Regions from separate parts of the Bacillus daqingensis genome, predicted to be linked through region 2. Evidence: riboswitches for the same ligand, from Rfam matches in the RefSeq annotation. Region 2 holds a riboswitch; each other region holds the start of a gene.

Region 1 (10,504 bases), on a different contig from region 2:
AAGCTTCACGGACAGACGCACGCAGAAGGCTTTTATCAAAAACTTGGCTATGAAACGGTGTCGGATGTGTTTATGGAAGACGGGATTCCGCACATTGTTATGACAAAACAGCTGAACGAACAGGAGGAGTAACCGCTTGTATATTACATCTATTACTACTTCCAGGCTCAAAAATCCATTAAAGAAACCATTTAAAACGGCCCTCCGCACGCTTCATGAAGCGGAAGCGGTTTTGATCCGCCTGGAAACCGACACGGGGCTGACCGGCGTGGGAGAAGCTCCTCCAACCGCAGCGATTACCGGTGAAACGCTAGAAAGCATTGAAGCCGCAGTAACGACTGTGATCGGCCCTGCACTTCAAGGACTTCACTTACATGACAAAGAGTCTGTTTTTCAACAGCTGCACCGCTCCATTATCGGCAATACGAGCGCGAAGGCCGCTGTGGATATGGCTATTCATGACGTGTTGGCAAGAAAGAGTGGACTCCCGCTTTATCAATATCTTGGAGGCTGGACAAATGAGCTGGAAACTGATTATACAGTCAGCGTCAACGAGCCGGCTGAAATGGCAGAAGATGCCGCGTTATTTCGCCGATCCGGCTTTCGCATTCTGAAATTAAAAGTCGGTACGGACACGATCGAGAAAGATTTGCAACGCGTGCAGGCGGTGGCAGATGCAGCGGGAGAAGGAGTGCTGCTTAGGCTGGACGCCAATCAAGGCTGGAAGCCGAAGGAAGCGATCGAAGCGATTCAGGAAATGAGCGAGAGAGGACTTCCTGTCGAGCTGATCGAGCAGCCGGTCCACCGGGAGGACCTGAACGGATTGAAGCAGGTGACAGATGCTGTATCGATCCCGGTTATGGCAGATGAGAGCGTGTTTTCTTTAGAAGACGCGCGCCGCGTGCTCGAGGGACGATGTGCCGATATGATCAACATCAAGCTGATGAAAGCAGGCGGCATCTACATGGCCCAAAAAATTTGTACGCTGGCAGACGCCTACCGCGTTCCGTGTATGGTCGGCAGTATGATCGAATCACGCCTGGGCATTTCAGCAGCCGCCCATTTCGCAGGCTCGAGCCGTGCCATCACCCATTATGACTTTGATGCACCGCTGTTAATGAAAGAAGATAAGTGGACCGGCGGCCTTCGCTATGAAGGAGCGGCCATGCACCTTCAGCAAGAACCGGGACTCGGAATCCATCCGGTGCCGGCAGAGAAAGGAGTGCCAAACGCATGACGTATCGAGTGATCGTTCCGGTGGCGACGGTCTGGACAAGTCCGGATAAACCGCGGGACGTGGACGAACAAGCGCTTGAGGAGCCGCTGAACGTGCGAGGCTGGCTGAAAGGCCTGTCGACTAAAGAAGCGCGGGAGGAGCTGACAAAAGACAATATTATTCAGACGCAGGTGCTTTACAACGACAAGGTCGAAGTGGAGGAAGTACAAGGGGAATGGGCGAAGGTGTACGTTCCGCATCAGCCCTCGCGTAAAGCGGAGCAGGGCTACCCGGGCTGGATTCCGCTCCGGCAGCTCCAGCAGGCGCATGACGTAAGCGACCGCGACACAGCTGTATCAACCGCTACTGCCTGGCTGTATAAAGACGGCGAAGCCTTTATGGAAGTCAGCTGGCAGACACGCTTTCATCAAACTGGTTCCTCTGATTCAGCGATTCTGGTAGACACACCGCACGGAGAGCTGGAGCTCCCTGTAAAGGCAGCAGGCCCTGCTGAAGCAACTGGTAACGGTGAGGAAATTGTACGCAGCGGCCTCCCTTTTCTGGAACTTCCCTATCTGTGGGGCGGAATGAGCGGATTTGGCTTCGACTGTTCCGGTCTCGTTTACACAGTCCTGCGCGCCTGGGGCATTGACGTTTCCCGTGACGCCTCCGATCAGGAAAAAGAAGGAGAAGCCGTAGCGTTCCGGGATAAACAGCCGGGCGACCTGCTCTTTTTTGCGAAGGATGGAGGTACAGGAAACGTGTATCACGTCGGCTTTTATTACGGCGGCAATCAAATGCTGCATGCACCAAGCGCCGGCAACGGCATTGAGCTCGTCGATCTGGAACGGGCCCGGCACATGAAAGACTACTGCTCAACGAAACGTGTCATCACATGATAGAAAGAGACCGCTTTAACCGAAGCGGTCTCTTTCTATTGGTTAAAGCTCTCTGCTGAGCTTTTTTGTTTTCCGTAAATAGGCAAGGTACGGCATAAACGAGAAAACGAAAGCTGTGACGCTCATGATGAGCAAGACAGTCAGGATCGGTGTGAGCCAGACTGACTGTGTCACGTTTGTCAGAACCATCAGAAGGATCAGTGGCAGCAGCGTCCAGAGCGACCAGCGCCCAAACTGCTGCTGCAGTGACAAATAATTCTCGTGGATGGTGGACACGTCCGTGTACATCGGCACGGCTTCCGGCGCTGCTTCAAATACGTGCATATCTCCCGTAGAAACGACGTGCCTCCAGCCTGATTCAGCAAATAAGGTCCAATAGGACGAATCCGGCTGCTGTTCATGATGAATGCTGTACTGCACAGCTTCCGGTTCTGCCTGACGCAGTCTGTAAAAAAAGCCGAACATGGCGAATCCTTCAAATTTCCAGCCTGCCGCAGCTAAATCCGACAGTTTTCGTAAATCCTTTTCTTCAGAAAATGCTAACCCTCGATTCATCACATACTTATGCTTCATTCTGCGCGCTCCTCTCGTTTCGTCAGAACATCCTCCGCCAGCTGAACCATGCGGCGGCGCCTTTCTATTTCCTCTTCGAGCATCGTCTGCCCTTTTGCAGTAATACGGTAAGCTTTTCGCTTTCCGCTGCCGCCGGCTGTTTCGATCACTTCGGCATCTGTGAGCTTTTTTAATGTTGTATATAACGATGCCGGTCCAATCTTCATTTCTCCGCCGGTCCACTTCTCTACCTGCTGCATAATGAGATACCCGTGCTGATCTGTCTGCAGAGAAAGCAGAATATAAAAAGCTGCATCCGTCAGCGTTCCGCTCTCAAGCGAGTCTTTTCTGGGCAACTAAATCCCTCCTTTATATACCGTTTAATGATATATCATACTATGATTGTATCATTAAATGATACAAGTGCAACTTATTTTTTTTGCTTTACATGTCATAAAGACTTAGTGTACTATGTAGTTAATACACTAGAACATAACAAGGAGGAGCTGCAATGGAAGTTGTATTGGAGGCAGTTGGACTGACAAAACGAATGAAACGAAGCACGCTCGTAGACAATGTGGATCTCTCGATCAGAAAAGGAGAGGTGTTTGGTCTGCTGGGCCCGAACGGCGCCGGCAAAACGACGACGATCCGGATGTTGAGCGGCTTGATTCGCCCGACAAAAGGGACCGTTCATATTAACGGTGCAGATTTAAAGCAGCAAAAGCGAAAGGCACTATCAGATGTCGGAGCTGTCGTGGAAAATCCGGAGCTGTATGATCATTTAAGCGGCTGGGACAATCTGAAACACTACGCAAGAATGCAAAGCGGCATTACCATACCCGATATAGTGGAAGCAGCAGAGAAGGCTGGGATTGCGGACAGGCTTAAAGAAAAGACAGGCACTTACTCGCTGGGAATGCGGCAGCGGCTAGGACTTGCCCAGGCACTGCTGCACAAGCCGCGGGTGCTTATATTGGATGAACCGACGAATGGACTGGATCCGGCAGGCATCCGTGAAATGCGCAGTTATTTTCGTGAACTTGCTGAAAAAGAGGGCATCAGCATTCTTGTGTCCAGCCACCTGCTTTCTGAGATGCAGCTGCTCTGCGACCGGGCAGCTGTGATGCAAAACGGACGAATCATTCATACCGCAACGATTAAAGAACTGCTGCATGCAAACAAGCAGATTGTGTTGAAAACAGAGGATATGGAGTTGGCGGCCAACGCGTTAAGCGAGCAGACAACCATAACGAAAGACGGACTGCTGATTGAGGCGGATTCGGCAGAGGTACCTGATTTGAATCGCACCCTTGTAGAAGCGGGAGTCCGGGTTCAGGCACTGTATCCGGAGGAAAACGGCACGCTGGAAGAAACATTTTTATCGATGACGGGAGGGAAAGCAGGATGAAGCTGCTGCAAAATGAATGTATGAAGCTGTTTAAGAAAAAAGGAACGTGGGTGATGGGAACGCTGCTCGTTCTGTTTGTGATTGGAACATCTGCGCTGTTTACCGTGATCCTGGAGCCGGCTCCGCAGTCAGTAGACATGCAGGAGGCAGAAGCCGCTTATGCGGAAGCGGAGGGGCTCGCCTACGCCGGTGAGGAGCATATTCTCGTGCCGGTTATTGAGAACGCAGCATTGATGAGCATCGTCACGATGTTTACCGTCATCGCAGCAGCCACCATCACTGCTGGCGAACATGCGAAGGGAACGATTAAGCTATTGCTGATCCGGCCCGTTTCGCGGTGGCAGATTCTGCTGTCGAAGCTAGGAGCAGTAGTCCTCTTCGGACTCGTCATGACAGGTTTGCTGTTTGCTTCCTCGTTTGTATCAGGTATGCTGTTCTATGGATGGAATCTTCCGGAGGGATATGTGGTGCAGACGGCAATGGATGGTATGACGGCACACGGGGTTTACAGCTATATCGCCGCGATGTACAGCCTTTGGTTTGTGGATCTGCTGCTGTTTACTGCAATTGCCTTTATGATCGGCACCGTGTTTAAAAGCAGCGCACTCGGAATCGGAGTTTCGCTCGTGCTGCTGTTTACCGGCAGCACAGCTGCAATGCTGATTGCAGATTACAGCATCGCAAACGTGTTTCTGTTTTCGCATACGGATCTGGCATCACGCTTTATGGGCTTTCCCGGCGTAGTGGACGTCTCACTTGCTGTTTCCGGTCTCGTGATGGCGCTTTATGGAGCTGCTTTTCTCGCTGTTTCCTTCTGGCGGTTCACCGTACAGGACGTGCTCGATTAGAACGGAGTAGAGAGGTGAAGGAATGGCTATGGAATTCAATGACTACCAGCCGATTTATCAGCAGCTGATGGATCATATCAGCCAGCGGATCTGCCGCGGTGATCTTGCGCCGGGTGAGAAGCTGCCGTCAGTCCGCCTGCTGGCAGCGGAGGCAGGGGTCAACCCGAATACGGTTTCAAGAACTTATATGGAGCTGGAGCGTGAAAACATCGTGGAATCAAAGCGAGGACAGGGAACATTCGTGACTACCGAACAGCCGGTGATCGAAGAACTGCGCCGCAGTCAGGCTGCCGTACAGGCAGACCGGTTTAAATATAGTATGGAGCAGCTCGGCATCGACAAAGATACTGCAATCGGACTGCTTCAGCATGCGTGGGATGAAAAGGGAGGTTCGTCATGACAGAGGTGAATCTGCACAAGCTGACGAAAAAATACGGAAGAAAAGAAGCGCTCAGCCAATTGGAAATTCAGTTGCCGAAAGCCGGCATCACCGGTATCATCGGACCGAACGGGAGCGGCAAATCAACGCTTTTAAAGCTTATTTGCGGATTGATCCGTCCCAGCAGCGGATCAGTCGAGCTGAATGGTGAACAAGCAGGTCGAAAAAGCGGCGCAGTCGCCGCTTACCTCTCGGAGGAGGATTCGCTTTACGATTACATGACGATTAAAGGCACCGTCTCATTTGCAGCAGGAGTGTATCCCGACTTTGACCAAGAGCTAGCCATGACGTTGCTAAAAGAAATGAAGCTGCATGAGTCTGATAAAGTCAAAGAGCTTTCGCGCGGAAACAAAGCGCGGGGAAAGCTCGCGGTAACGATGGCAAGGAAAACACCTGTGCTCTGTCTGGATGAACCACTCTCCGGGATGGACCCGCTAGTGCGGGAAGACATTCTCAAGCTGATCGTGACGCATCTGGACGTCGACCGCCAGCTCTGCCTGATCACAAGCCACGAAGTAAAAGAGCTTGAACCGTTTCTCGATCATGTACTGATCGTGCACGAAGGCCGAATCGTTGTCGACCGGAACGTCGAGGACCTGAAAGAAGAGAAACGGAAATCACTGATAGACGTTCTGCGGGAGGTGACGGTCTAATGTGGTTATCGCTATGGAAAAAGGAATGGCAGGAAAGTATCCCGCGATTCGCCGTCATCATGGGCATTCTTCTGCTCGCATATGCCGCGATGATTTACTTTGCCTTTACCGGATCCGGCTACAGTATTTTACTTGGATTTTTAAGCGTTGGAATTCATACGGTGTTCCTGTTTCTCGTCTGGGCACTCTCATTCCATGGAGAATGGAAAGGAAAAACGCAGTGGACGTGGCTGAATATCCCGGCATCCGGCTGGAAGCTCGTCACCTCGAAGCTCGCGGTAGGATTCACACAGTTTCTGATCTCGGTAGTGCTGCTGACGGCCGTCGGTTTTTGGACACTCAGTCTCTTTGGCGAACATGCGCAGCAAGTGGAAGAGAACGGGATTGCCGTAATCTCTGATGCGTTGCGGGCACTGTATCCGCTGCTCCTCGGCCTGCTGATGTCAGTTGGGATTACGCTTGGATTAGGAGCGGTGTTTACCATTTTGATGATGCGAATCATCAAGCCGTTTGGCTGGGCAGTCGGTATCGCCGTCTGGGGGGTGTTTGTGTATGCAATTATGCGATTTACGCAGACGCCGGTCTATGAAGCGATGTTTCGGCACGGGCAGCTGTTTGATGCGGAGGCGCAGCTTCAAGAGGCTGTTGTGGGAAGTGCGACTTTTCAGCTGGAAGTAGAAGAAGGCATTTATTTATTCGCTGGAGAAATTGCGTTTGAACTGCTTGCGATTACAGCTGTTATCGTCCTGTTTTCATGGCTGATGGACCGCTTTGTTCAGGCCTAACCAGGAAACAGTTGTAAGCAGCTGGGAATTTTGATACAGTGAAAACAGAATATCCACTAGGGGAGCCCAAAAGGCTGAGACGGCTTACGCCGGACCCTTTGAACCTGATCTGGTTGATACCAGCGGAGGAAAGTGGGAATGTGTCTGAAATGGTCGCGTGAAGACCGTTTACGCTTTCAGGTGCTTCTCTTTCTCCGGACTGAGAAGCACTTTTTTCGTGTCCGGAGAGTGGGTGTTCGTCCAAATCATCCGGTACGCCGGAATAATCAGGAGGGCCTACACAATGCGATTTTCAGAAAAGCTGAGACAGGAAGCAGACCCTATTTTCAGTGCGATTTTTGAGCACCCGTTTGTAAAAGGAATCGGGGAAGGGAATGTGCCAAAGCAGGCACTGATCCACTACGTCATGCAGGATTATGAATACTTGACCACCTTCTGCCGGATCTATGGTCTCGCCGTTTCCAAATGCACAACCAGAGAGGATATGACGTTTTTTCAGGAGCAGATCGGCTTCGTTCTGAATGAGGAAATTCATCCGCACAATAACTTCTGTGAAGTCGCAGGCGTCCGCTATGAAGATTTACAGAAAGCGCCGCTTGCACCGACGGCTCATCACTATACGCGCCATATGATGGAAGCGTCCATTAACGGCAGCCTTGGGGAAACACTTGCTGCGCTCGCTCCATGTCCATGGACATACTGGGAAATCGGCCGCAAGCTGAAGTCAGAGGTTAATCCGGATAAGCAGCACCCATTCTACGACTGGATCAGCTTTTACGGAAACGATGAAGTCGGCACGATCACAGAAACGTTCATGGCGAAGATCGATGCCTGCGCGGAGCAGGCAGGAGAACGTGAAAAAGAGCTGATGCTCTCCCATTTTTTAAAAAGCAGCCAGCTTGAGCATCAATTCTGGACGATGGCGTATGAGCAGGAAGAATGGCCGGTCCGACTGCAAAGCAGCATCTCGTCATTGTAAACGACAGAACAGGGCACTGAAAAAACGATTCTTATTCAGTGCCTTGCTCATTATTGCTTTTCATTTGGCAGGTTTCGGCTCAGCAGCAGACCAAGAGCGCTTACGCCGGCAAAAAGACCGACGAGAATAAGAAAATCATCTCGGTAGTTGAAGCGGTCAGCTGTCACGGCGTAAACGATCAGAGCAGCGAGACTGCCAATTAAATTGATCCAGAGCAGCGGTTTCACAAGGTTCATGATAAGCCTCCCTTTCTCACTCCAGCATATCACAGCAGAAATATGGAAAAAGGTATTGCGGATATTGTCAGAATTATTTACACTGTGAGAATACTTACGCGAGTTTGAAAACAGCGCCCAAGCGGCTGCTGTTTTCTTTTTTCGTGGTACATTTTATTGTTAGAAGGAGTTTTTATCCATGAAAGCTGTTCAGCAAATCGGAGCATTAGTCAGCCGCTACTTTGCTCTGATCGTTCTTGTCGTAGCATTTATTGCGTATTTGTCACCGGCAACGTTTACCTGGGTCGGTGCGTACATTACTATTCTGCTGGGGATCGTCATGTTCGGTATGGGAACGACGATGAAGCTTGCCGATTTTAAAGTAGTAGCCAAGCAGCCAATGCCGGTTGCGATCGGTCTGCTGGCACAGTTTCTGATCATGCCGCTGACAGCCTTTGGCATTGCCTATCTGCTCAATTTGCCGCCTGAACTTGCGGCAGGACTGGTGCTGGTCGGAGCATGTCCAGGCGGGACAGCGTCGAACGTGATGGTTTATCTTTCAAAAGGAGATGTACCGGTATCAGTCGCGATGACCAGTGTGTCGACGATGCTGGCACCGCTGTTTACTCCGCTGATCGTCTTTCTCCTTGCGAATCAATGGCTTCCGGTCGGAGCAGGTGATATGTTCATGTCGATTGTGGAGGTCATTTTGATTCCGATAGCACTCGGGATTTTAGCAGCAAGATTTCTTCCGGCTGCTGTCGAGAGAGGCCAGGCGGCACTGCCGTTGGTTTCGGTCGGCGCCATTATGTTGATCGTTTCAGGTGTTGTCGCAGCTAATGCTGAAAACATCGTGACTTCCGGAGCGGCCGTTTTTGCAGCCGTGATTTTGCATAACGGGGCTGGACTGGCCCTCGGCTACCTGGCTGCTAAATGGGCCGGACTTGACGAAACCAAGCGCAGGGCGGTTTCCATTGAAACAGGCATGCAAAACTCCGGCTTAGGCGCAGCGCTCGCAACGGCTCATTTCAGTCCGCTTGCAGCACTTCCTAGTGCAATCTTTTCCGTATGGCATAACATCTCCGGCCCGGCACTCGTATCGTATTGGAGCCGTGGAAAGCAGCCGGACCCGAAGTCATTGAATCAACAATCTCGCGTGTCATAGCTTTTCGGTGTTGACCATGCAAAACAGCGGGCGGCTTGAAAATGAAAAGCTAACAGCAGGACCGATAGGCAAAAGTGACATATGAATAATGTCCTTCCTTGTTTTCAGGCTGTTGAAAAAGTCTCAACTTAATTATTTATTCGTTTGGTTGACTTTCCCCTCTGTTAACCGAGCCTGCCGTGGGCTGGCCTTCAGCTATTTCTCAGGGTGATCCCGTATGAAGGGAAGAAAGGCACGGCTTCACTCGGACTCAGGCTTCTCACGAGAAGCCTTCAAAAGCCAGTCCGGCTCCGCTCGTGCGTGGATGCCGCTCGCAGATCTGAGCGGCACGGAATCTTCAGGCTGCGCGGCTTCCACGGGCACGCCGGACACGAAGGGAAAATGGATTTGTTTGTTGGAGAAAAACGTTCCGATCGGTAGATACGACTGTTCCATGGTACATACGTGAAAGCACTGGTCATCCTTATTCGACATCGAAGCGTTGCCTATATAAAGGTTCCACCCATATGGAACAAGCACGTGTGAATCATCACCAGGCGTTTCAACCGGACTGGCAGCTGCCAAATTGGAGGATCTCGACTCCAGGAGGATCCGAACGAGGCGAAGATCCAGCGCTTCCGACAGCAGGAGGGAGCGGTTAGCTGAGGCCGTTCCCTCCGGAAAGCGAGTGTCCGTAGATGCAGGCAGGTGCAACGTTATTCATTTAAAATGACTTTATCCACACTTTGAAAACAGCTCCGCTTTTCCAGCGGAGCTGTTTTTTTGCGGATACAACCAAGGAAAAAGATACAGAAAGCCAGATATCGTGTGAGCACGAATTCTCAGTTTCGTGCAAATATGTTTTGGATGACAGTTAAAAGGAAAACAAATAGTTGGAAAGACTAATAATTAGGATGGAAAGAATAGGAGGAAGGATGATGGAACAAAATAAGGACCAGCGACCGGAAGGAAAGCTGATCGATTATAAGCTCTTTTTACCATCGCTGCTTATTATTATCGCCATGATTGTTCCGCTGTCGCTTTATGAAGACCAGGCGCTTGGAGTGCTGGAATATACATTCGATGTCATTGTGGCGGTGTTCAACTGGGGCTACATCTGGTACGCTATTATTTTACTAGGAGCAGGGCTGTATTTATCTTTTTCCAAGCTTGGCAACGTCGTGCTTGGCGACCCGGCTGAGAAGCCGCGATTTACTCTGTTTGAATATGCCTCCATTTTAATTGCAATGGGGCTTGGCTCGACGATTATGAGAACCGGCATGGTGGAGTGGACAAACGTCGCGAATGATCCGCCGTTTGGCATGGATGCAGGGTCTACAGAAGCATTGTTAATGGGGAATGC
Region 2 (10,504 bases):
TCTTGCAGTGCAGATCGCGCACTGCTTTTGCAGTTTTTGTGCCCGCATTTTTGACGTTTTGAGCCTCATCTAAAATCAAGACATCAAAATGACGTTCGCAAAACATCGAATGGTCGCGCCGAATCACTGGATACGAACTGATCAGCACATCCCGATCAGCATATTGTGTGAACTGCGCTTCACGCTCGGATTTTGCACCGCCTATAATACCTGCCGTCAAATGCGGTGCAAAGCGTTCAAGCTCTTTCTTCCAATTATACGTGACACTCGACGGGCAAAGAATCAACGCTTGCTTCAACGGTCCCCGTTCTTTTCTTCCAGCTAAAAAGGCGATCGTCTGCAGTGTTTTTCCGAGCCCCATATCATCGGCGAGAACGCCTCCAAACCCGTAGTAATCCAGCGATGTCATCCACTGATAACCAGTTTTTTGATAGTCCCGCATATCCGCCAGAAGCTGCTCCGGCTCCTCAAAATCGATATCCGACGGATCCAGCAGCCGCTGGATCAGCTTTTGAAACGAGTCTGTACGGGCAGACAGAATACGCGCTTCCTCTAAATGAAAGGCCTCTTTAAGCGGCATTGTCATTGACGCAGAGGGCTTTCCTCCGACCGCCGTCCGATAGCGCTCCATCAGCTCGCGCACCGCATCAAAGCTGACGTCATGCAGCGGGATATACGTGCCGTCCTGGCGTTCATAATAGCGGCGCCCTTCCATCACTGCTTCGACAATGGCATCAAGCTCATCCTGCGGTACAGCTTCAGTGGAGATATGCACACTGAGCTCGCCGGTCCCCTCATCGACTTCAGCAGTTACTTCCGGCGCTTCTTCCGGCAAATAAATTAGATCACGGAGCGATGCAGGGAGATACACTTCAAATTCCTCGGAGAGAACGGGAAGCCAGCTGCTTAAAAAATACAGCAGATCAGGAAAATGGTCGATAAACAGCTCGGTCCCGTTATACTTCAGCGGCGCTTCCTCAATGAGAGCCATAAGCTGGTATTCCTTTTTCATGTCTCTGACGATAATACGCTCTCCGCGGCTTTCGTTCTCACGAAATGGATTGATCTCCTCATGGCCGTATTGAAAGATCACTTGCGCTGTCAGCCTGCTGGCTGCGTAATCAAGCAGCAGCCGGGCTTTTAACGGAATCATATCAATTTTATGATCCAAAGCCTCCGCTGTCTGTACAGTTCCCACCGCCTTGAGCTGAGGCAGCAGGACAGACGCAAGCGGTTCAAGATAGGTACTGCTGAACGTAATGATCGGCTGATCTGCAAGCGACAGCTGAAAATACAGTTTTTCGATCACGCTTCGCTGCTCCTCCGGAATCCACAAAAATCGGTTTTTGTAATAGCAGACAGGATAGCTGCTCCCAAAATACTGCAGCTGGTGACCATTTTTCCAATGAAGTGTATAGGCACCCTCCTGCACTTCCTCCGCTTCAAATCGGAACGGCTTCTCCATGTCCTCCAGCCGAAAAGGCTGTTTCTGTCCTTCTGCCGCTAAAACAACGACGTTTCGGCCCTTTAATAAACGTAAAAAAGAAGCGGCAAACGGAGCAGGAATATCAAAGCTCCTCATGTCTCCTTCTTTTCTGACAGCATACCGGTCCTCATACATTTGCTGCACATTCACAAGAACTGATGCTTCTCGAAGAAGGGCAAGATCATCTTCATCTACTGCGTGTTCTTCCGGATAAAACGAAAATTTCTCTGTGAACCGATAAGCTTCTCCAGCCTGAACAGCATGGAGAAAGTCGGGCAGGCTGCGTACGATATACAATCGTTCAGTTCCGGCCTTGAGCTCCAGCTCGATGCTCCCAGGCGCTTCCTCATAGAACGATGGATACAGCTTCAACTCAAATTGGATCTGCAGCTTCGTTCTCTCAAACCGATCTACAGACGCAGCTGGTGGAACGAACAGGGATTCAAATTCTGCTAGCAGCGCGGCAGTTTCCCGATCCTGCCAGCTGCTGACGGCCTGCGGCTCAGGAGCTGTAAAAGACGGATCCCGTTCTGCAAGCCATGCGTGAATTCGGTTTTCGCCCATATACAGCAGGGCAGCCAATATGTGCACACAAACACCGGATCTGTCACAGCTGCATGCTGTCTGCTTGATTTCCATCATCGAATCCGGGTATATATCGACGGCAAACCGCTGCCTGTAGCGCTCTACATAAATCCTGAACCGTTTTTTCTCCTGGTCCCAGAGCATTTCTTTTACGCTTTCTTCCTGATGATAGACTTGCGCGATTTTTAGTTGCTCAGGCGCCTGCACCTCATGCTGCAGCGCGTCCGCTGTTAATTCCGTTAAACGCAATTCCGTTCCTCCTCCTTGTACAGAGCGCCCTGTACTCAGCCGATACGGACCGAGCTAAACACTACCCTTCATCATATCAAAAAAACGCAGAGCCGGAAAATATGTGAGCAGGTAAAGCGCTCTGCCTGCAGAGGAGTACGCTTTTCAGCTTTGATCAGCAATACCCCGAATCAGTCGACGTGCACCGTCCTGCTGCAAAAGACGTTTTGTTATTTACCGCCACGACAAAAGAAGAACCCTCCAGAGAGGGTTCTTCGATGCGGGTGCCTTCTAGCTCCAAGCAGTCCAGTTACTTTCGGGAATCCGGCCGCTCCAGTTCAAATATCGTGCCGAGACCGGCATACTGCTTGCCGCCAAGGCGTGAAACAGGCTTCCACATATCCGAGCGGACGCGTCCATTATCCAGCAGCTTGTCTTCGATTTCATAGTGCACGATGCGGCCGAGAATAAGGTCTGTTGCCGATTCTTCCCCTTCAATGATAAGGTGACGTTCGAGACGGCATTCCAGCCTTATCGGGGATTCCTTTAACGACGGTACAGCGACAACATGGCTGGGATCCGGTGTCATTCCAGCCCGAACGACTTCACTCTCGTCCGGCTTCAGCGACGCAGACGCCTCGTTCGCCTGTTCTACGTTTTTTTCCGTGACAACGTGAACAACGAATTCGTTTAACTTGAGAATATTGCGGCATGTATCCTTTTGCTGGCCTTCTTTGCGGCCGATTGCGATCGAAATCAGCGGCGGATCGGCGGATACGATGTTGAAATAGCTGAACGGCGCTGCATTCAGAACACCTGCTTCCGACAATGAAGTCACGAGTGCTATTGGACGGGGAGTCACAAGGGACGTAAGCAGCCGGTAATTTTCTTTTTTTCCAAGCTCCTCCGGATTCAGCCCTTTCATGAGCTGCTATCCGCATGTTCTTTATAAAACGAAGCAGCCTGCTCGACTTCATCCCGAGTCAGCTGATGCCCCATCTGTGCCCAGTACAATTTGATTGCTGCTCCTTTATCCTTCAAGTGGCCGTAGAGTTCTTCTGTTTCCTCCGGCGGACAGATTGGATCGTTTGAACCTGCACCGATGAACACCGGCAGTCCGCTCATATCCGGGAGATTAAGATCTCGTATCGGAACCATCGGGTGAAATAGAAAAGCAGATTGAAACGGCCGCTCATAGTGATACAGCAGACTGGCGGCTATATTTGCTCCATTCGAATACCCAACTGCTGTCACGTGCTCCCGCTCAAATCCATATTCAGCGGCCGCTTCATCAATAAAATCGTGCAGCTCTTTTGTACGGAACTTTAAATCTTCTTCATCAAAAACCCCTTCGCGAAGTCTTCTAAAAAACCGGTTCATCCCGTTCTCATCTACATTTCCGCGAACTCCCAGTACAGCCGCATTGGGATCTATCATATCAGCAAGCGGCAGCAAATCTTCCTCATTCCCTCCCGTGCCGTGCAGCAGGAGGAGGGTTTTCTTGCTTCCGGATTTTGATTCTTTAAATACGTGCTTCATTTGTTTTCACACCTTCCACTTTAAAAAAGTAAGCAATATAAAAAGTATACTGTTTTCATTCCCCATAATGCAACCTGTTAACCGTTTTAACTCAATGAAAGCAGGATAGTATAAATTGTGCCATTATTCAGATAAAATAAGATCAGCTGCCTGGCAGCAGATCTTGCATGAGAGGATGATCAAGTTGAAGAAAGCTGTGGAATCTGTACTGGTAAACGAATTTGTCGATGGCATCCTTGATCCTTCCCGGGAAATGATCGGTCCTGTAAAGGACGGCGGGCATATTATTGCCAATACGTCTCCCGGCTGCTGGGGTCCGATGATCACTCCCAGCCTGAAGGGCGGTCATGAAGTAACAAAACCGGTTTATGTGGAAGGAGCAGAACCAGGCGATACGATTGTGATCTCCATTAAGTCTATTCGCGTCACATCGATTGCGACAGCTTCCGGAAATGACAAACCTGTAGAGGGACGTTTTCTGGGGGACCCTTTTGTCGCAGTTCAATGTCCGGACTGCGGGCTGATGCACCCGGAAACAGAACTGAAAGGTACCGGTCAGACAGCAGTTCGCTGCAAAGCATGCGGAGCAGACGTCACTCCTTTCCAGTTTACTAATGCATATACGATGACATTTGATGACAAAAAATCAATCGGACTCACGCTTGATCAGGAAGGAGCTCAGGAAGTTGCTGAAAATGGCAAGCATTTTATGGCAACGCCGGAAAACTCGATCCAAAATCCGATTGTGGCCTTCGGCCCTCATGACATTCAAGGTCTTGCTGCTCGCGTCCGCCCATTTCTCGGCCAGCTTGGCACCACCCCTTCGATCCCATTTCCTGACTCTCACAATGCCGGTGATTTTGGCTCCTTTCTCGTAGGTGCTCCTCATGAGTTTGCGCTTACCGAAGAGGAGCTGGACCATCGCACAGACGGGCATATGGATATCAGCCGCGCCCGGGAAGGCGCTGTCGTGCTCGCTCCTGTCAAGGTGCCGGGCGGCGGTGTTTATCTTGGCGATATGCACGCTATGCAGGGAGATGGAGAAATCGCCGGTCATACGACGGACGTCTCAGGAATCGTTACGCTTCAAGTGCGTGTTATAAAAGGGCTGAAGCTGGAAGGTCCAATTCTTTTGCCGGTTTATGAAGACCTTCCTTACCTCGCCAGGCCATTTACAGAAGCTGAACGCGAAGAAGTGATCCGCCTTGCCTCCTGCTGGAAAATGACGGACAAACTCGAATCCTCCCTGCCCCTTTCATTTGTCGGCACAGGTCCTGATTTAAATCAGGCTACCGCCAACGGCATGGAACGTGCTGCTTCTTTGCTCGGTATAACGGTTCCTGAAGTCATGAACCGGACTACTGTTACCGGATCCATTGAAATAGGCCGGCATCCGGGTGTTGTGACCATTACGTTTCTCGTCCCTATTCCGCTGCTTGAAAAAGTAAAGCTCGATTATACGGCAATCGAACAGTACGGCCCTCCCGCCGGAAACAGCTGACTTTCGCTTCATTGCCTGCGCCTGTTAAATGCGGTACACTTTCATACAGATTATGAAAAAGGTTGGGTGTCCCCTTATGCTGAAACAGGCTCAGGAAACGTTAAAAACCTATTACGGCCATGATTCCTTCCGGCCGGGTCAGGAAGCTGTCCTGACCCGGCTGTTTGACGGCAGACATACGATGGGCATGATGCCGACCGGAGGCGGTAAATCTGTCTGCTATCAGATTCCGTCCCTGCTTTTTTCTGGCGTCACCCTCGTGATTTCTCCTTTAATTTCATTGATGAAGGACCAAGTGGATGAATTAAGAGAAGCAGGAATCAATGCCACCTACATTAACAGCTCTCTCTCGTTTGAAGAAACCGGGAAACGGCTGGACGAGATTCGCCTGGGGCTGCAAAAGCTCGTTTATATTGCACCGGAGCGATTGGAATCTCCTTCGTTTATGAAAATGCTTCAACAGCTGCCTATCTCCATGATCGCAGTCGACGAAGCCCACTGCCTCTCGCAGTGGGGGCACGATTTCAGACCGAGCTACATGCGTATTCCAGAGCTGATAGCCAGACTGCCTGGTCGGCCAGTCGTCCTGGCCTTAACGGCCACCGCGACAAAAGAAGTAGCTGCTGATATTTGCTCTGCCCTGCATATTGAATCAGACAGCGTAATCCGTACTGGATTTGCACGGGATAACCTCTCCTTTCACGTGTTAAAGGGGACGGACCGTGACCAGTATCTGCTGGACTACGTAAAAAAAGATGCAGAAGCTTCAGGAATCATTTACTGTGCGACCCGTAAAGAAGTGGAACGGCTCACCGATCTCCTCCAAAAAAACGGTATCGAAGCTGGAAAATACCATGGGGGGATGGATAACGAAGAACGGCGCCAGGCTCAAGAGCTTTTCGTTTACGATGTGGTGAAAGTAATGGTCGCGACAAATGCGTTTGGAATGGGAATTAACAAGTCAAACGTCCGGTACGTGATTCACCGGCAGCTGCCACGCAATATTGAAAGCTATTATCAGGAAGCCGGGCGCGCAGGCCGTGACGGTGCCGCCAGTGAATGTCTGCTGCTCTTCTCCCCCCAGGACGCCCAGATTCAACAGTTCCTGATTGACCAGTCGCAAATGAGCGACGAACGAAAGGAAATGGAATTCCAGAAACTGCAGAAAATGCTGCACTACTGTCATGCAGAAAGCTGTCTGCAGCAGTATATTCTGGACTATTTCGATGATTACGGCACAGAGCCTTGCGGAAGATGTTCAGAGTGTGTCGACGAGCGATCCAGAGAAGACATAACCAAGGAAGCACAGATGGTGTTCTCCTGTATGAGACGAATGGGCGAACGATTCGGTAAAACGGTCATAGCCCAGGTTCTGACAGGTTCTAGAAATCAAAAGATCAAAGAGTGGCGTTTTGACCAGCTGTCCACCTTTGGACTTATGAAGCAGTATTCCCAAAAGGAGGTCGCGCAGCTTATCGATTTTCTTGCAGCCAGCCGTTACCTTGAGCTTTCCGGCGGAGGCTATCCGGTCCCAAAGCTGTCCGAAAAAGTTCTTCCTGTTCTCCGCGGTGAAGCCGCGGTTTACCGGAAAAAAGCACTTCGGCCGCAGCAGGCTTCTGCTGATCATCCGCTCTTTCCAATTCTTCGCAGTCTCAGAAGCGAGCTTGCCCGAGCTCACGAGGTGGCTCCATACATGGTTTTCTCGGATCAGACGCTCCATGAGATTTGCGCCCGCCTCCCGCAGACAGAAGAGGAGATGCTGGCCGTCCGAGGTGTTGGCACGAACAAAATGTACACCTACGGCAAACGATTCCTTAAAGCGGTCAACGATTATATGGCATCTGAATCCACGGCTCCACGAATGGCGGCGTCCGCGAAGCAGAAAGACGGAAAAAGCTATGAAGAAACAGCAGCGATGTTTATTGAAGGACATAGCCCGGAAGCGATCAGCACAGCTCGCGGTCTGAAAGAGACAACCGTCCTTCAGCATCTCATCGAAGCTTGGGAGAACGACTGGGATGTAGACCTCTCCGAACTCGTTGAGGAGGATGAAGTGGCACTTGTAGAAGAAGTAATCGATCGAGTCGGTCTGGAAGATGGCTTAAAGCCTGTAAAAGAACATCTCCCGGAAGATATCAGTTATTTCACCGTAAAAGTCACCGCGCTGCTTCAATCCGCAGGACTCCGATCCTAGAGGATCAGAACGAGGCGAAGATCCAGCACTTCCGACGGAAGAAGGGAAAGCTAGTGTCCACAGATTCAGGCAGGTGCAACGTTATTCACTTAAAATGACTTTATCCACACTCTGAAGAAGCCGGCTGCAAAAAGCAGCCGGCTTCTTTATCTAACAGTGCCCGCTTTAAAGCCTTGTCAATTACCGTGGTCCGGCAGCGGTGACGAAGGGTCGTGCTCTTTGGAAGACTGGCCTGTAAATGGACAGATCGATGCCTTTCGGTAGGCGAAACGCGGACTTTTTTCTTCATCATTATACGCTTCATGAAATACGTGAACAGCAGCAGGTGACATCGGTGGAATCAGCCATGTCCAATCGCCGGTAACCGCTCTTCCAGCCTTTTTTTCCTTATCACAAAAGATGCGGAACTGCTCCGCTGCAGTATGATGATCCACGAGGCTGACCCCTTCCTCATGAAAGGAATAAATCACGGCGCGATTTAATTCAACGAGCGCCCGGTCCTTCCATAGCGATGCAGGCTTAGCTGTATCCAGACCGAACACACTAGCCACTGCTTCAAGACAGTTGTAGCGCCATGTATCAGCCAAATTCCGCGCACCGATCTCTGTTCCCATATACCACCCGTTGAAAGGAGAACATGGATAAACGATACCGCCAATTTCAATTTCCATATCTGCAATCGCCGGTACGGCATACCATTTCAGCTGCAAATTTGAAAAAGCCTCCTCTTCCGGATGCCGAAGCGGGACTTCCAATGCCTCTTCTGCTTCCCATTCATACAGATGGATGCTGCCATCCCGCTTTTGAATCAAGAGCGGAAGGATATCGAAATCAGTCCCTTTCCCTTTCCACCCAGCGGCCTGCGCCTGCTTAGTCAATGCTGCGGAAGCCGGGTCTCCTCTGCCATCCTCATACCCGGCGTAGCGAATCAGCTGATGATTCAGCAGCTGCCATTCTGGCGGTTTACCAGGCTGTGAAGGAGGGAATATCGTCATGGCCGGCCTGATTTTACCGCCGTTTGTCGTATACCGCAGATGCTTCCGGCACGCACTAATCACTTCATCCGGCGTATTGACGTGCCGTTTATCAAAGACGGTAAGCGTATCCCAAAAAAGTCTGCCGATGCACTTGTTTGCATTCCGCCAGGCCGCCTTTGCTCCAAAAGCCAGCTCCTCAGCTGTTTGCACATACGTACCAGTCGCTTCAATTTCCTGATAAACATCGTTTAAACGGTCTGCCAATCCAGTCTTTCCCTGCTCCGTATAATACTGATGTAAGAAGGATTGTGCAGCCTGCTCGAGCGTCATTTCCACATGATTTCCTCCTGACTGTCCAGCGAAGCTGTTAATATGATAGTATAAGGAACATCAGTGCTACTGCAAGAACGAGCACGATTGTTCACAAATTAATCACGTTTGACCCGCTGGGGGTGCACCATGTGCTGAGACAGAAACTATTTTCTGATCCCCTTGAACCTGATCTGGCGTAATACCAGCGTAGGAAAGTGGATGAAAGCAGCCGTTTTCCGGACTGATCCAGCTTCCGACGAAAACGGCTTTTTTCTATTCCGCTGCGCACGACATTATATACGTGAAGGAGTGAAAGCATGACGAATCAAGTCCTCGCTCTGCGAAATCTAATTAAGAGCGACGCCCCATTAATTCATAACATTACGAATGTCGTAGTGACTAACTTTACTGCCAACGGCCTCTATGCGGCAGGCGCGAAACCAGTAATGGCATATGCTCCCGAGGAAGCCGCAGATATGGCTTCTGCAGCAGACGCGCTAGTCCTGAACATCGGCACGCTTTCAAGCGCCACAAATGAGGCGATGCTTCTGGCCGGAAAAGCGGCAAATAAACATGGAAAACCAGTCATCCTCGATCCAGTCGGAGCAGGCGCTACCTCGTTTCGGACAGAATCTGCTGCCATGCTCTTAAAGGAGCTCGACATCGCGCTTATCCGCGGGAACAGCGGGGAAATTGCAAGTCTTGCCGGGTCAGAAGCAGTTGTAAGAGGCGTAGATGCCTCTGCTGCTCCTGATGACGCGTCGCAATCTGCGGTAAAGCTTGCACGCTCCCAGCAGACGACTGTCTGCATGACAGGCGAAGTCGACGTCATTACAGACGGCAGCAGCATGATCACCGTTCATAACGGTTCTCCCTCGCTCCAGGATGTCACCGGTGCAGGATGTCTGCTGTCCTCCATTGCGGCAGCTTTTATCAGCCGGGCGGCTTCTCCGCTTGAAGGCGCAGCCGCAGCCTGCGCCTATTACGGCGTATGTGCAGAAGCAGCCGCAGCCAGACAACCATATGCAGGTCCAGGTCATTTTCAAATCCATCTGCTCGACATGCTTCAGCAGCTGACAGACGAACAGCTTGAGCAGCAACTTATTCTGAAGGAGGCATCATTATGAAAACAGCATTGACAATTGCCGGTTCTGACAGCGGCGGCGGAGCAGGAATTCAAGCCGACTTAAAAACATTTCAGGAGCTTGGCGTTTTTGGCACAAGTGCCATTACTGCTCTGACAGCTCAAAATACGGTAGGCGTTCAGGGTGTCTTCCCGGCTTCTCCAGAAGCGCTCGAAGCACAAATCACCTCCGTATTGGATGACATCGGCGCACACAGCGTAAAAACCGGTATGCTGTTCGATTCCGAACGAATTGAAATCACCGCCTCCTTTGCAGCTGAAGGCAGGCTCCCTGCGTTGGTCGTTGATCCTGTTATGGTGTCCACGACCGGAGCCGAGCTGTTGAAGGAAGAAGCCCGGACCACGATGACAGAGAAGCTTTTTCCTCATGCCTCGTTGATCACGCCAAATATTCCGGAGGCTGAAATGATCACCGGAATGTCGGGCAGTTCGCTGCAAGTTCGTAAAGAAATGGCCCGTGAACTGTTAAAATTTGGTTCAGAGGCTGTGTTATTAAAGGGAGGTCATGAACCCGATGCTGCCACAATCACCGATATTC
Region 3 (10,504 bases), on a different contig from region 2:
TAAGCCGGCTGAAGCTGTTCGAAATCAAATTAGAGGACTTGTCCCCTGGCCTGTCGGTTATTCGGTCATTGAAGGAATCCGGTTGAAGCTGTGGGAAGCAGCAGTCACCGATCACCAGACTGACGCTGCTCCAGGAACCATATTGACGTGTGAAGATGGTGTATTAGAGACTGCGTGCGGAGAGGGAACGGTGATTCGTCTGATCCATGTGCAGCCTGCAGGCGGAAAGCCTATGACTGCCGACACCTTTTTAAACGGCAAAGGCAGGAAGCTAAAGCGCGGACATCGTTTTGAAAGCGGTGCTGCCAATGGCTGAGGCATCAGTACGTGAAGCTGCACTTGATGCACTGCTCCGGATAGAAAAAAATCAAGCGTACAGCAACCTGCTGCTGGATGAGGTTCTGAAAAAACATCAGCTTTCAAGCCGTGACAGCGGACTGCTTACTCAAATTGTATATGGAACACTTCAGCATCAGCGCCTGCTTGATCATACGCTGGCAGCCTATTCAAACCGGCCGCCGGATGAACTGGCAGGCTGGGTGCGCCAGCTGCTGCTGCTAAGCTTATTTCAATTGAAGTATTTAGACCGTGTGCCGGATCATGCGGTTGTGAACGAAGCCGTTAATCTGGCAGCTAAACGAGGTCATAAAGGAATTTCAGGAATGGTCAACGGAATATTGCGAGCAGTCATCCGGAAAGGATTTGCAGCGGTTGAAGCAGAAGATACTGTAACGAGAACCGCGATTGAAACGTCGCACCCGGATTGGATGATAAGCAGGTGGACAAGGCAGTACGGAGCAGAAACAGCTGCAGACATTGCGGTGCATAACAATGTTCCTCCCGTAACCTCTATCAGAGTAAACGCCATGCTGATATCTCCGGAGGAGGTCCGCTCTTTATTAGAGGAGGAAGGATTAACCGTGAGGGACAGTCCGATCTTTAAGACGGCCTTTCGGGTGAGCGGAGGAAGTGCTGCTGCCACAGAAGCTTTTAAAAAAGGGTTTATCAGCATTCAGGACGAAGGATCAATGATAGCGGTTCAGGCGCTTGATCCTGAAGCTGAAGATATCATTTTAGATGCGTGTGCTGCACCTGGTGGAAAAGCGTGTATGATTGCAGAACGATTAAACAACTCTGGACGCGTCACTGCCAGAGACCTTCACACTCATAAAGTGAAGCTGATTGAGTCGCAGGCAGCAAGACTGAAGCTCACCAATCTGCTGGCCGAAACAGGCGACGCCCGCAGCATGGAAGAGGAAGCTGTTTATGATAAAATTCTGGTGGATGCACCTTGCAGCGGGCTTGGAGTTATCCGCAGAAAGCCAGATATGAAATGGTCGAAGCAGGAGGCCGATATTGAAAGGCTGTCTCGTTTACAAAAGGACATTCTCGATAAAGCCTGGCGCGCTTTAAAACCTGGTGGGCGGATGGTTTACAGCACTTGTACCATTGATGAAGCAGAAAATGAAGCCCAGCTGCAGTCCTTTTTAGAAAAACATAGGGATGCAGAGCCGGACGAAACGATGAAGTCCAGGCTTCCCGAAAACGTGCAGCAGCTGATGACGACTGAATCTTCTCTGCAGCTGATTCCTGGAAAAATTGGAACAGACGGATTCTTTATTTGCAGTTTGACGAAATCGAAAAGGCAGGAGAGATGAACGTGATTTACAGCATTCACTCGGATACTGGAAGAGTACGGAGTCATAATGAAGATTCTGTATTGTTTCATGAACGTTCAGGCTGGTTTCTTACGGTAGTAGCAGATGGAATGGGAGGCCACCAGGCTGGTGATGTTGCCAGCCGCATGGCCTGCAACCGGATGCTTGATCAGTTTAAATTAGCCGCAGATGAACTGGATATAGAGACGATCGAGGAATGGCTTCGGAAAACAGTGAGCCGGATCAATTCCGATTTATTTACGTATCAGCAGGAACACCCTGACTGCAGAGGGATGGGAACGACGTTAACCGCTGCAGTAGGAAATGGAGAAGACGTTTTTTACATAAATGTCGGTGACTCAAGGCTGTACCTGCTAAAAGAACATGAGATAACCCAGATCACGAAGGACCAGTCCCTGGTCGGTGAACTCGTCCGTCAGGGAGAGCTGACAGAAGCAGAAGCGGAAGTACATCCTCGCAGAAATGTGCTGCTGCAGGCGCTAGGCACCGAGATCGATGTTTCCGGTGAAATTGGATCGGTACGGTGGAGACCTCAGGAGATCCTCTTGCTGTGTACGGACGGATTGACGAACAAGCTGGCTGATTCGGCGATTAAAGCTATTGTGTATGAAGCAGCAAGTATGGAAGATGCTGGCGAAAGGTTAATTGCATCGGCGAACGACAGAGGCGGCGAAGATAATATTACAGCTGCACTCATCCGTTTCTCTGATCAGGACGGCGGTGCCGTATGATCGGCCGCAGGATTAATGAAAGGTACAAGCTGATCCGTCCAATCGGCGGAGGTGGAATGGCAGATGTATATCTTGCAAAAGATTTAATCCTCGACCGCCACGTAGCAGTGAAAATGCTTAAAAGCCAATTCTCTAAAAACGAAGAATTTATTCGCAGGTTTCACCGCGAGGCTGAAGCCGCAACCAGCTTGTCACACGAGAATATCGTGTCGATCTACGATGTAGGGGAAGAGAATGATTTGTACTACATCGTCATGGAATATGTAGAGGGTCAGACGCTAAAAGAGTATATTCAATCCAGCGGCGTACTCTCGGTAGAAGAAACAGTGCGAATTTTAAAGCAAATCTCGGAAGCCGTGAAGCACGCTCATGATAATCACATTGTCCATCGGGATGTAAAACCGCAGAATATTTTAATGAGCGTAAACGGTCAGGCTAAAGTTACTGATTTTGGTATTGCAAGAGCAATCAGCGAGGCAACCATCACGCATACGAACTCGATCCTGGGCTCTGTTCACTATTTGTCGCCTGAACAAGCCAGGGGCGGACAGGTCACCTATAAATCAGATCTGTACTCACTCGGTATTATTGCGTACGAGATGCTTACCGGGAGCGTTCCGTTCAAAGGGGATACGGCAGTTACCATCGCGTTAAAGCATTTACAGGAACCACTTCCGGAGCTTCGCACAACTGCTGTTCCAAACAGCGTAAAAAATATGATCACCCGTCTTACAGCTAAAAAGCCGATCGACCGCTTTAACAGTGCCGGGGCGCTGCTGGAGGATTTAAGAACTGTTCTGGACAGCTCCAGACGCTCCGAGCGGCTGCTTGAATGGACGGCAGAGAATGATGAAGAAACAAAAAAAATGCCCGCTGTTTTCCCCGAGGGACGAGGCAGTGATCCGGAAACCATTGTTCATACTAAAACTAGTTCGGGAGGAGAAGGAGAAAAAGTTTCCTCAAAGCCGAACCGAAAGAAAAAGTGGATACTGCCAGTGCTAATAGCCGTGCTGCTGACGCTCAGCGCGTTTATATGGCTTCCCGGTTTGCTGCATGTTGATGAAATAGCCGTACCGGAGGTCTCCGGCCAGCATGCAGACGCGGCTGCTGAACAGCTCGAAAACCTTGATTTGGAAGTGGAGCGCGCGTACCGTGAAAGCACAGATACAGCTGATAATCACGTCATCAGTGTACAGCCGGATGAGGGAACGACTGTTAAAGTCGGCTCGACTGTGAGACTCGTAATCAGCGAAAATGACGCTTCCATGGAAGTTCCTGATGTTACAGGCCTCTCAGAGGAAGAAGCAGAGTCACAGCTTGAGGCATTTGACAACGTGTCTGTGTCGTATGAAACGGTCTCAGAGCAGGAAGGCGGCATTGTGTTGGATCAGGAGCCTTCCGCCGGACAAACCGTAATGCCTTCAGAAACGACGGTCATGCTTACGGTAGCAGAACGAGAAGTGGTTTCGATCGGTAATTTGTTCGGAATGACGGAAGAGGAAGTGGAAGAATCGTTCGAAGGAGTCCCTTATGTAACGGTCAGGTTTACCGAAGAGTATGACGAATCAATGAGTGAGGGACGAGTGATCGAACAGGATCCGCCGCGGGGGACAGAGATTTCGGAGTCAACTACTGTGATGGTTACACTTTCCGGAGGTCCGGAACCAGGCCCGGCAGTCGCTTCAGCAGAAGTCCCTTTTTCGGTTCAAGTGCCGGAAAATGATAACGGACGATCCTATCAGATTGAGATTCAGGTGATTGATGATGAGAACGAGACGCCTGTTGAAGTTATTAACGAAGAGATAACGGCCTCCACTGAATTTGACGTTCCCATGACCGTTGAAGAAGGCTCCACCGGATACTTGATCCTGTATGTGAATGGGGAAGAGTTTGATGCTTCGCCATATGAATATTCGTATGAGGAAGTGCAGTCCTACAGTCCGGATGAATAAAATCGATTTGTGAGGTGACTATGGCAAAAGGACGTATTATTAAAGCGCTCAGCGGATTTTATTACGTAGAGTCGGAGGGACAAACGGTACAATGCCGCGCACGAGGAAACTTTCGCAAGAAAAACATTACGCCGCTCGTAGGAGATATGGTTGAATTTGAAGCAGAAAACCCGACTGATGGATATATTCTAGCGGTCGAGGCACGAACGAGTGAACTGTTCAGGCCTCCAATCGCAAATATTGATCAGGCTATTCTCGTTTTTTCAGCTAAAGAGCCTGATTTTAGCCCGCTGCTGCTTGATAAGTTTTTGGTCCATACCGAAGCAGCAGAGCTGGAGTCAGTTATCTGCGTCTCAAAAGCAGATCTTGGGTTGGATAAAGCAGAGCCTTATCTGCCTGCATACGAGCAGGCCGGCTACCGTGTTATTATCACGTCCTCTGAACTTTCCGGCCAGGTAGAGGAGCTGCTGCCAGTTCTGTCAGGACGGCTTTCCGTTTTTGCCGGGCAGTCAGGGGTTGGAAAATCATCCATTCTTAACGCGCTTAAACCAGAATTGAATCTGGAAACTGCAGCTATTTCAAAGAGTCTGAACCGCGGCAAGCATACGACTCGTCATGTTGAACTGATTCATATGCCCAATCAGGGATTTGTTGCCGATACACCCGGGTTCAGTTCACTTGATTTCCGCCATGTCGAAACGGAGACGCTAAGTGCCATGTATCCAGAAATGGCAGCACGGATCAATGACTGCAAGTTCAGAGGATGCACCCATTTAAATGAACCCGGGTGTGCGGTAAAGCAGGCTGTTGATACGGGAGACATTGCAGCTTTCCGCTATCATAGTTATCAGCAGTTTTATGAAGAAATAGCCAATAGAAAACGGAGGTACTGACAATGACTGAGAAGATTGCGCCATCGATTCTGGCTGCAGACTTTGCTGCGCTTGGGTCCGAAATAAAGGAAGCCGAAGCAGCAGGAGCCGACTACATTCATATTGATGTAATGGACGGCCGTTTCGTTCCGAATATTACGATTGGACCGCTGATCGTTGAAGCGGTTCGTCCGCATACGAGTCTGCCGCTTGATGTGCATTTGATGATTGAAAACCCGGAAAGGTACGTTGATGCTTTTGCTGACGCGGGGGCGGATATTATCAGCGTGCATGCTGAAGCATGTCCACATTTACACCGGACGATTCAGCAAATTAAGGGACGAGGGGTAAAAGCGGGCGCTGTTTTAAATCCAGGCAGTCCGTTGAGTATGGTAGAGGAAGTCATGGACGAGCTCGATCTTCTGCTGTTGATGACCGTGAATCCAGGCTTTGGAGGTCAGACTTTCATACCATCTGTGCTGGATAAAATGAAGCGAGCAAGTGAGATAAAACCAGCGGCTATGGAAATAGAGGTAGACGGAGGGGTCAACGCAGATACTGCAAAGCTTTGCCGGGAAGCAGGTGCAGATGTATTAGTAGCAGGGTCTGCATTTTTTCAAGCGTCGGACAGAAAACAAGCGATGAAATCCCTTCGTTCCTGAACGGATTAGTTTAACTGAATGATAAAACCGCATGGGGAGCCTTGTAACGGCTGAGAGGGTGCAGAGCAGCACCGACCCAGTGAACCTGTAAGTTAATGCTTGCGCAGGGATGTGGGATCGATCAGAAGCCAGATGCTTCTGAGTTGGCCGTATCCTGAGGATGCGGCCTTTCTGCGCTGCAAAAATGAAAGGGTGACGCACGTGCGTTCAACTAAAATAGTTATAATGATTGAAACAGCTTTTATGGCTGCGCTAGCGCTGATTTTAAGCTTTATTACACTATTTACGATGCCGTTTGGAGGATCTGTGAACCTAGCTATGCTGCCAATAATTCTGTTGTCGTTCCGAAGAGGTCCGGCTGCAGGAATCGCGTGTGGCATTGTGTTCGGACTGCTGAACTTAATGACTGGACCTTATGTCGTCCATTGGTCTCAGGCGATCCTGGAGTATCCTGTAGCTTTTGGACTTGTTGGTACGGCTGCCTTTTTCAGTGCCTGGTTTGGAGGGAGGAGAGTGATTGGGGCAGTGATTGCTGGAATTGCTCTTGCAGTGGCTCTCCGATTTGCTGCTCATTTTAGTGCAGGTGTTATCTGGTTTGGAGAGTTTGCTCCTGAAGGTACCCCGGTCGCCTTGTATTCGTTTCTCTATAATTTAGGGTATTTAGGGCCATCTCTTCTTTTAATTTTGATCGTGACCATCTTTTTATTAAAAAAAGGCGGCAGAATTTTGCAGCCTGAGGGAAGATCAGTATGAATCCTGTTATCATTGCCGGGGGCAGCCCTGAGCTGACCGAAAGGCATCTGTCCCGGCTGGTTCGTTTTTATCCGGAAGCTGATGTTATTGGAGTTGACCGAGGGGCAGCGTGTGCAGCTGCCTGCGGCATCCGCATGGTACGAGCTGTTGGAGACTTTGACAGTGTGACGCCCGAACAAAAGATGCAGATTGCAGAACTGGCTGAACAGATCGAGGGTCATCCTCCAGCGAAAAACTGGACAGATCTGGAGCTTGCGCTGCAGCGAGCAGAGGGAATGCCGCTGATTATAACCGGAGTGGGCGGAGGAAGATTGGATCATACACTGTCTGCCTTGTTTTTGCTGGAAGCCTCGCCAGAGCAAACCGTAATCGAGGAAGAGCACTACTCGGTGCAGCTCCTTCGTCCGGGCACGCATCAGCTTCGAACACGCGGCCATAAGTTTGTATCGCTGATCCCGCTTGGGCAAAACGTAACGGGTGTAACGACGTCAGGGCTGCTGTATCCGCTCCAACAGGCTACGCTTTATCGGCATCGATCGCTCAGCGTCAGCAATGAATGGACGCACCGTGAAGCGAAGGTGTCGTTTAACGACGGGCTTCTTTACTTCATCGAATCAGGCGATGCATGAGGCCGGCAGTCAATTTTCCCGTTCAAGCATGAGCTGGACAAATGAAAAAAGCTTCCGTCCCATTTCGGGGCGGAAGCTTTTTTTAGCGATTATACGCGCTGTACTTTGCCTGATTTTAGAGCGCGGGCGGATACGTAAACGCGCTTTGGCTTGCCGTCCACCATGATGCGGACTTTTTGCACGTTAGCACCCCAGCGACGCTTTGTAGCGTTCAATGCGTGGGATCGTTTATTGCCTGTAGACGGCCCTCGGCCGGTAATAACACATCTGCGTGACATATGCATTCCCTCCTTCATTTCACTAGCATCGATCATACCTGAATATTGTAGCATTGTACATTTTTTAATTCAAGCAGTAATTTCAAGTAATGAACCTTGACAGATGATATCGCATTTTTGGAGCTTTTGTGCTATTCTCTTAGACGGGTGCACGAACTATGCAAGCTGTCATGCGTATAGTAAAATGACGATAGCTGAAAAGCCAAATACCCCCATTGAGGAGGACTACCTTCTATGACGATTGAAATGAATACGAAATACGGAAATATTGATGTTTCAAGAGAAGTTGTCGCTGTTATCGCAGGCGGTGCGGCAGTGGACTGCTACGGCATTGTCGGAATGGCTTCCCAGAAGCAGCTGAAAGATGGCATTACGGATCTTCTTGGTAAAGAAAATCTGGCGAGAGGTGTTGTCATCCGGGAAGAAGGCGAACAGATCCACATTGATATGTATATTATCGTCAGCTATGGAACGAAAATTTCCGAAGTAGCGCATAATGTTCAGCAAAAAGTAAAATACCAGCTGAGCCAGATGCTCGGGTTGAAAGTTAGTTCGGTCAATATTTTTGTTTCCGGAGTCAGAGTTACGAATTAGTTTTATGTCAGGAGGAACATACGTGGCAATGAATACAATTAACGGAAAAAAACTTGCTGCCATGATGCAGGAGGGTGCCGCCAATCTGTCTGCCAATTCGCAGCGGATTGACGCACTAAACGTATTCCCTGTTCCGGACGGCGATACAGGGACGAATATGAATCTAACCATCACATCCGGAATTCAGGAAGTGAAGAACAACGATCAGAACCATGCGGGAAGCGTCGCAGCCAGCTTTGCAAAAGGCCTCCTTATGGGGGCGAGAGGGAACTCGGGCGTTATTCTGTCCCAGCTTTTCAGAGGCTTTTCAAAAGCGGTCGAAAAGAAAGAAACACTGGCTCCTAAGGATCTTGCTGACGCATTTGATAAGGGCGTGGAAACGGCCTACAAAGCCGTCATGAAGCCGGTTGAAGGTACGATTTTAACTGTTGCGAAAGATGCAGCAGCAGCAGGAAGAGAAAGCGCCGGCCAAGATGATTGTCTCGAGCTGATGAAGCAGGTTCTTCAAAAAGCTGAAGAGTCTCTGGAGCGGACGCCCGACCTGCTTCCGGTGTTAAAGGAAGTTGGAGTCGTTGATTCCGGCGGCCAAGGATTGGTTACCATATACGAAGGCTTTGCAGCTGCAATGGAAGGCCGGTCGATTGCTCCAGCTGAGGAAACACCTTCACTGGAAGAATTGGTCAAATTTGAGCATCATCAGTCTGCTCAGAGTCATATGGCTACCGAAGATATTGAATTTGGCTACTGTACTGAGGTTATGGTTAAATTTGCAGATGAGCAATTGAAAGATCATCCGTATGATGAAGAAGCATTCAGAGAAAAGCTGAGCGAGTACGGCGATTCCCTGCTTGTCGTATCGGATGAGGATTTACTGAAAATACATATCCACGCGGAATACCCGGGGGATGTGATCACGGAAGCTCAGCGTTTTGGCTCGTTAGTGAATATTAAAGTCGAAAACATGCGGGAACAGCATTCATCCCTGCTGGAAGCAGATAAAGCTCCTGAACCTCCGAAAAAACAAGCTGGTCCTTCAAAGTATGCCGTCATTACCGTCGGGATGGGTTCAGGCATTACGGAACTGTTTGAGGGGCTCGGCTGCAGCAAAGTCATTGAAGGCGGACAAACGATGAATCCGTCTACTGAAGATTTTATTAAGGCAATTGAGGAAGTAAATGCCGAGAACGTGATTCTTCTGCCTAATAACAGCAATATCATCATGGCTGCAGAGCAGGCTGCGGACGTAGCTGAGATCGATGTGGCGGTTGTTCCTAGTAAATCAGTCCCGCAAGGTCTCGCAGCAATGCTCTCATTTAACGAAGAGCAAAGTCTTGACGACAATGTTTCTGGTATGAAAGAGTCTCTGCAGACCGTTAAAACCGGAGAAGTAACTTATGCAGTGCGTGATACGAGTCTGAATGGGGTATCCATTAAAAAAGGGGACTTCATGGGTATTACTGGCAAAGATATTATTTCTAACGGCGAAACAGTTTCCGATGTCTCTAAAGAGCTGCTGGCGAAGCTAATTGATGAGGAAAGCGAGATTGTAACCATTATCTTCGGGGAAGACCGGTCAGAAGAAGAGGCTGAAGAACTATCCGCTTATATTGAGGAGCAGTTTCCAGAAGTGGAAGTGGAGATACATGCGGGCAGACAGCCGCTTTATTCTTACATTATTTCAGTTGAATAACCATTCGTAATAAAGGGGGCGGCATGATCATGGCAGCAGTAAAAATTGTAACTGATTCTACAGCTGATATTCCGAAAGAATGGACGGATAAACTGAACATTGAAGTAGTACCGTTGAAAGTCCACTTCGGCGAAGATTCGTTTGAGGACGGGGTGACGCTTACGTCAGATGAATTCTATGAGAAACTGGCTGATGCGGATAAAATTCCGACTACCTCTCAGCCTACACCGGCTCAGTTTGAAGCGATTTACAACGACTTGCTGCAAAACGGTGATACAGTCATTTCGATTCATCTATCTGCAAAGCTGAGTGGTACATTTCAAGCTGCTTCCATTGCGAAAGATACGATAGAAGCGTCAGACCGGCTGCATGTAATTGATTCAAAGCGTGCTTCTTATGCGATCGGGCTGATCGTCGTTGAAGCTGCAGAGCTTGCAGCAGCAGGTGCAGATGAGAAGGAGATTCTCGCCAGAATCGACACACTTGTAGAAGAAACAACGGTGTTTTTTATGGTGGACACGCTCGAATACCTGCAAAAAAATGGCCGGATTGGAAAAGCTTCTGCGTTAATGGGCTCCCTTTTAAAGATAAAGCCGATCCTGTCGCTTACGGAAGAAGGAGAAGTATTCCCTTTCGAAAAAGTGCGCGGCTCTAAAAAGGCCGG

Evidence for each region. Region 2 has a riboswitch for thiamine pyrophosphate ahead of thiM (hydroxyethylthiazole kinase). Riboswitches for the same ligand answer to the same signal wherever they lie in the genome.
Region 1: linked by a shared signal. The riboswitch ahead of tenA (thiaminase II) and the one ahead of thiM (hydroxyethylthiazole kinase) in region 2 are both predicted to bind thiamine pyrophosphate.
Region 3: linked by a shared signal. The riboswitch ahead of thiT (energy-coupled thiamine transporter ThiT) and the one ahead of thiM (hydroxyethylthiazole kinase) in region 2 are both predicted to bind thiamine pyrophosphate.

What each region holds. Positions count from the first base shown of each region.
Region 1 covers NZ_JBHSGK010000007.1:32,698-43,201, forward strand. Annotated here, with positions in the region: gene ACFO4L_RS08240 (GNAT family N-acetyltransferase) at 1-132, shown strand, start outside; gene ACFO4L_RS08245 (dipeptide epimerase) at 137-1,237, shown strand; gene ACFO4L_RS08250 (C40 family peptidase) at 1,234-2,115, shown strand; gene ACFO4L_RS08255 (DUF2812 domain-containing protein) at 2,158-2,688, opposite strand; gene ACFO4L_RS08260 (PadR family transcriptional regulator) at 2,685-3,023, opposite strand; gene ACFO4L_RS08265 (ABC transporter ATP-binding protein) at 3,179-4,078, shown strand; gene ACFO4L_RS08270 (ABC transporter permease) at 4,075-4,926, shown strand; gene ACFO4L_RS08275 (GntR family transcriptional regulator) at 4,949-5,326, shown strand; gene ACFO4L_RS08280 (ABC transporter ATP-binding protein) at 5,323-6,018, shown strand; gene ACFO4L_RS08285 (hypothetical protein) at 6,018-6,803, shown strand; TPP riboswitch at 6,852-6,951, shown strand; gene tenA (thiaminase II) at 7,087-7,782, shown strand; gene ACFO4L_RS08295 (hypothetical protein) at 7,833-8,018, opposite strand; gene ACFO4L_RS08300 (bile acid:sodium symporter family protein) at 8,197-9,162, shown strand; gene ACFO4L_RS08305 (hypothetical protein) at 9,669-9,803, shown strand; gene ACFO4L_RS08310 (BCCT family transporter) at 10,080-10,504, shown strand, end outside.
Region 2 covers NZ_JBHSGK010000001.1:85,195-95,698, reverse strand. Annotated here, with positions in the region: gene ACFO4L_RS00390 (DEAD/DEAH box helicase) at 1-2,320, opposite strand, end outside; gene ACFO4L_RS00385 (flavin reductase family protein) at 2,610-3,224, opposite strand; gene ACFO4L_RS00380 (alpha/beta hydrolase) at 3,221-3,838, opposite strand; gene ACFO4L_RS00375 (acetamidase/formamidase family protein) at 4,014-5,339, shown strand; gene recQ (DNA helicase RecQ) at 5,416-7,533, shown strand; gene ACFO4L_RS00365 (nitric oxide synthase oxygenase) at 7,710-8,840, opposite strand; TPP riboswitch at 8,949-9,053, shown strand; gene thiM (hydroxyethylthiazole kinase) at 9,140-9,949, shown strand; gene thiD (bifunctional hydroxymethylpyrimidine kinase/phosphomethylpyrimidine kinase) at 9,946-10,504, shown strand, end outside.
Region 3 covers NZ_JBHSGK010000003.1:349,130-359,633, forward strand. Annotated here, with positions in the region: gene fmt (methionyl-tRNA formyltransferase) at 1-316, shown strand, start outside; gene rsmB (16S rRNA (cytosine(967)-C(5))-methyltransferase RsmB) at 309-1,658, shown strand; gene ACFO4L_RS03035 (Stp1/IreP family PP2C-type Ser/Thr phosphatase) at 1,661-2,410, shown strand; gene pknB (Stk1 family PASTA domain-containing Ser/Thr kinase) at 2,407-4,362, shown strand; gene rsgA (ribosome small subunit-dependent GTPase A) at 4,383-5,255, shown strand; gene rpe (ribulose-phosphate 3-epimerase) at 5,258-5,896, shown strand; TPP riboswitch at 5,919-6,023, shown strand; gene thiT (energy-coupled thiamine transporter ThiT) at 6,098-6,649, shown strand; gene ACFO4L_RS03060 (thiamine diphosphokinase) at 6,646-7,278, shown strand; gene rpmB (50S ribosomal protein L28) at 7,368-7,556, opposite strand; gene ACFO4L_RS03070 (Asp23/Gls24 family envelope stress response protein) at 7,791-8,150, shown strand; gene ACFO4L_RS03075 (DAK2 domain-containing protein) at 8,173-9,840, shown strand; gene ACFO4L_RS03080 (DegV family protein) at 9,870-10,504, shown strand, end outside.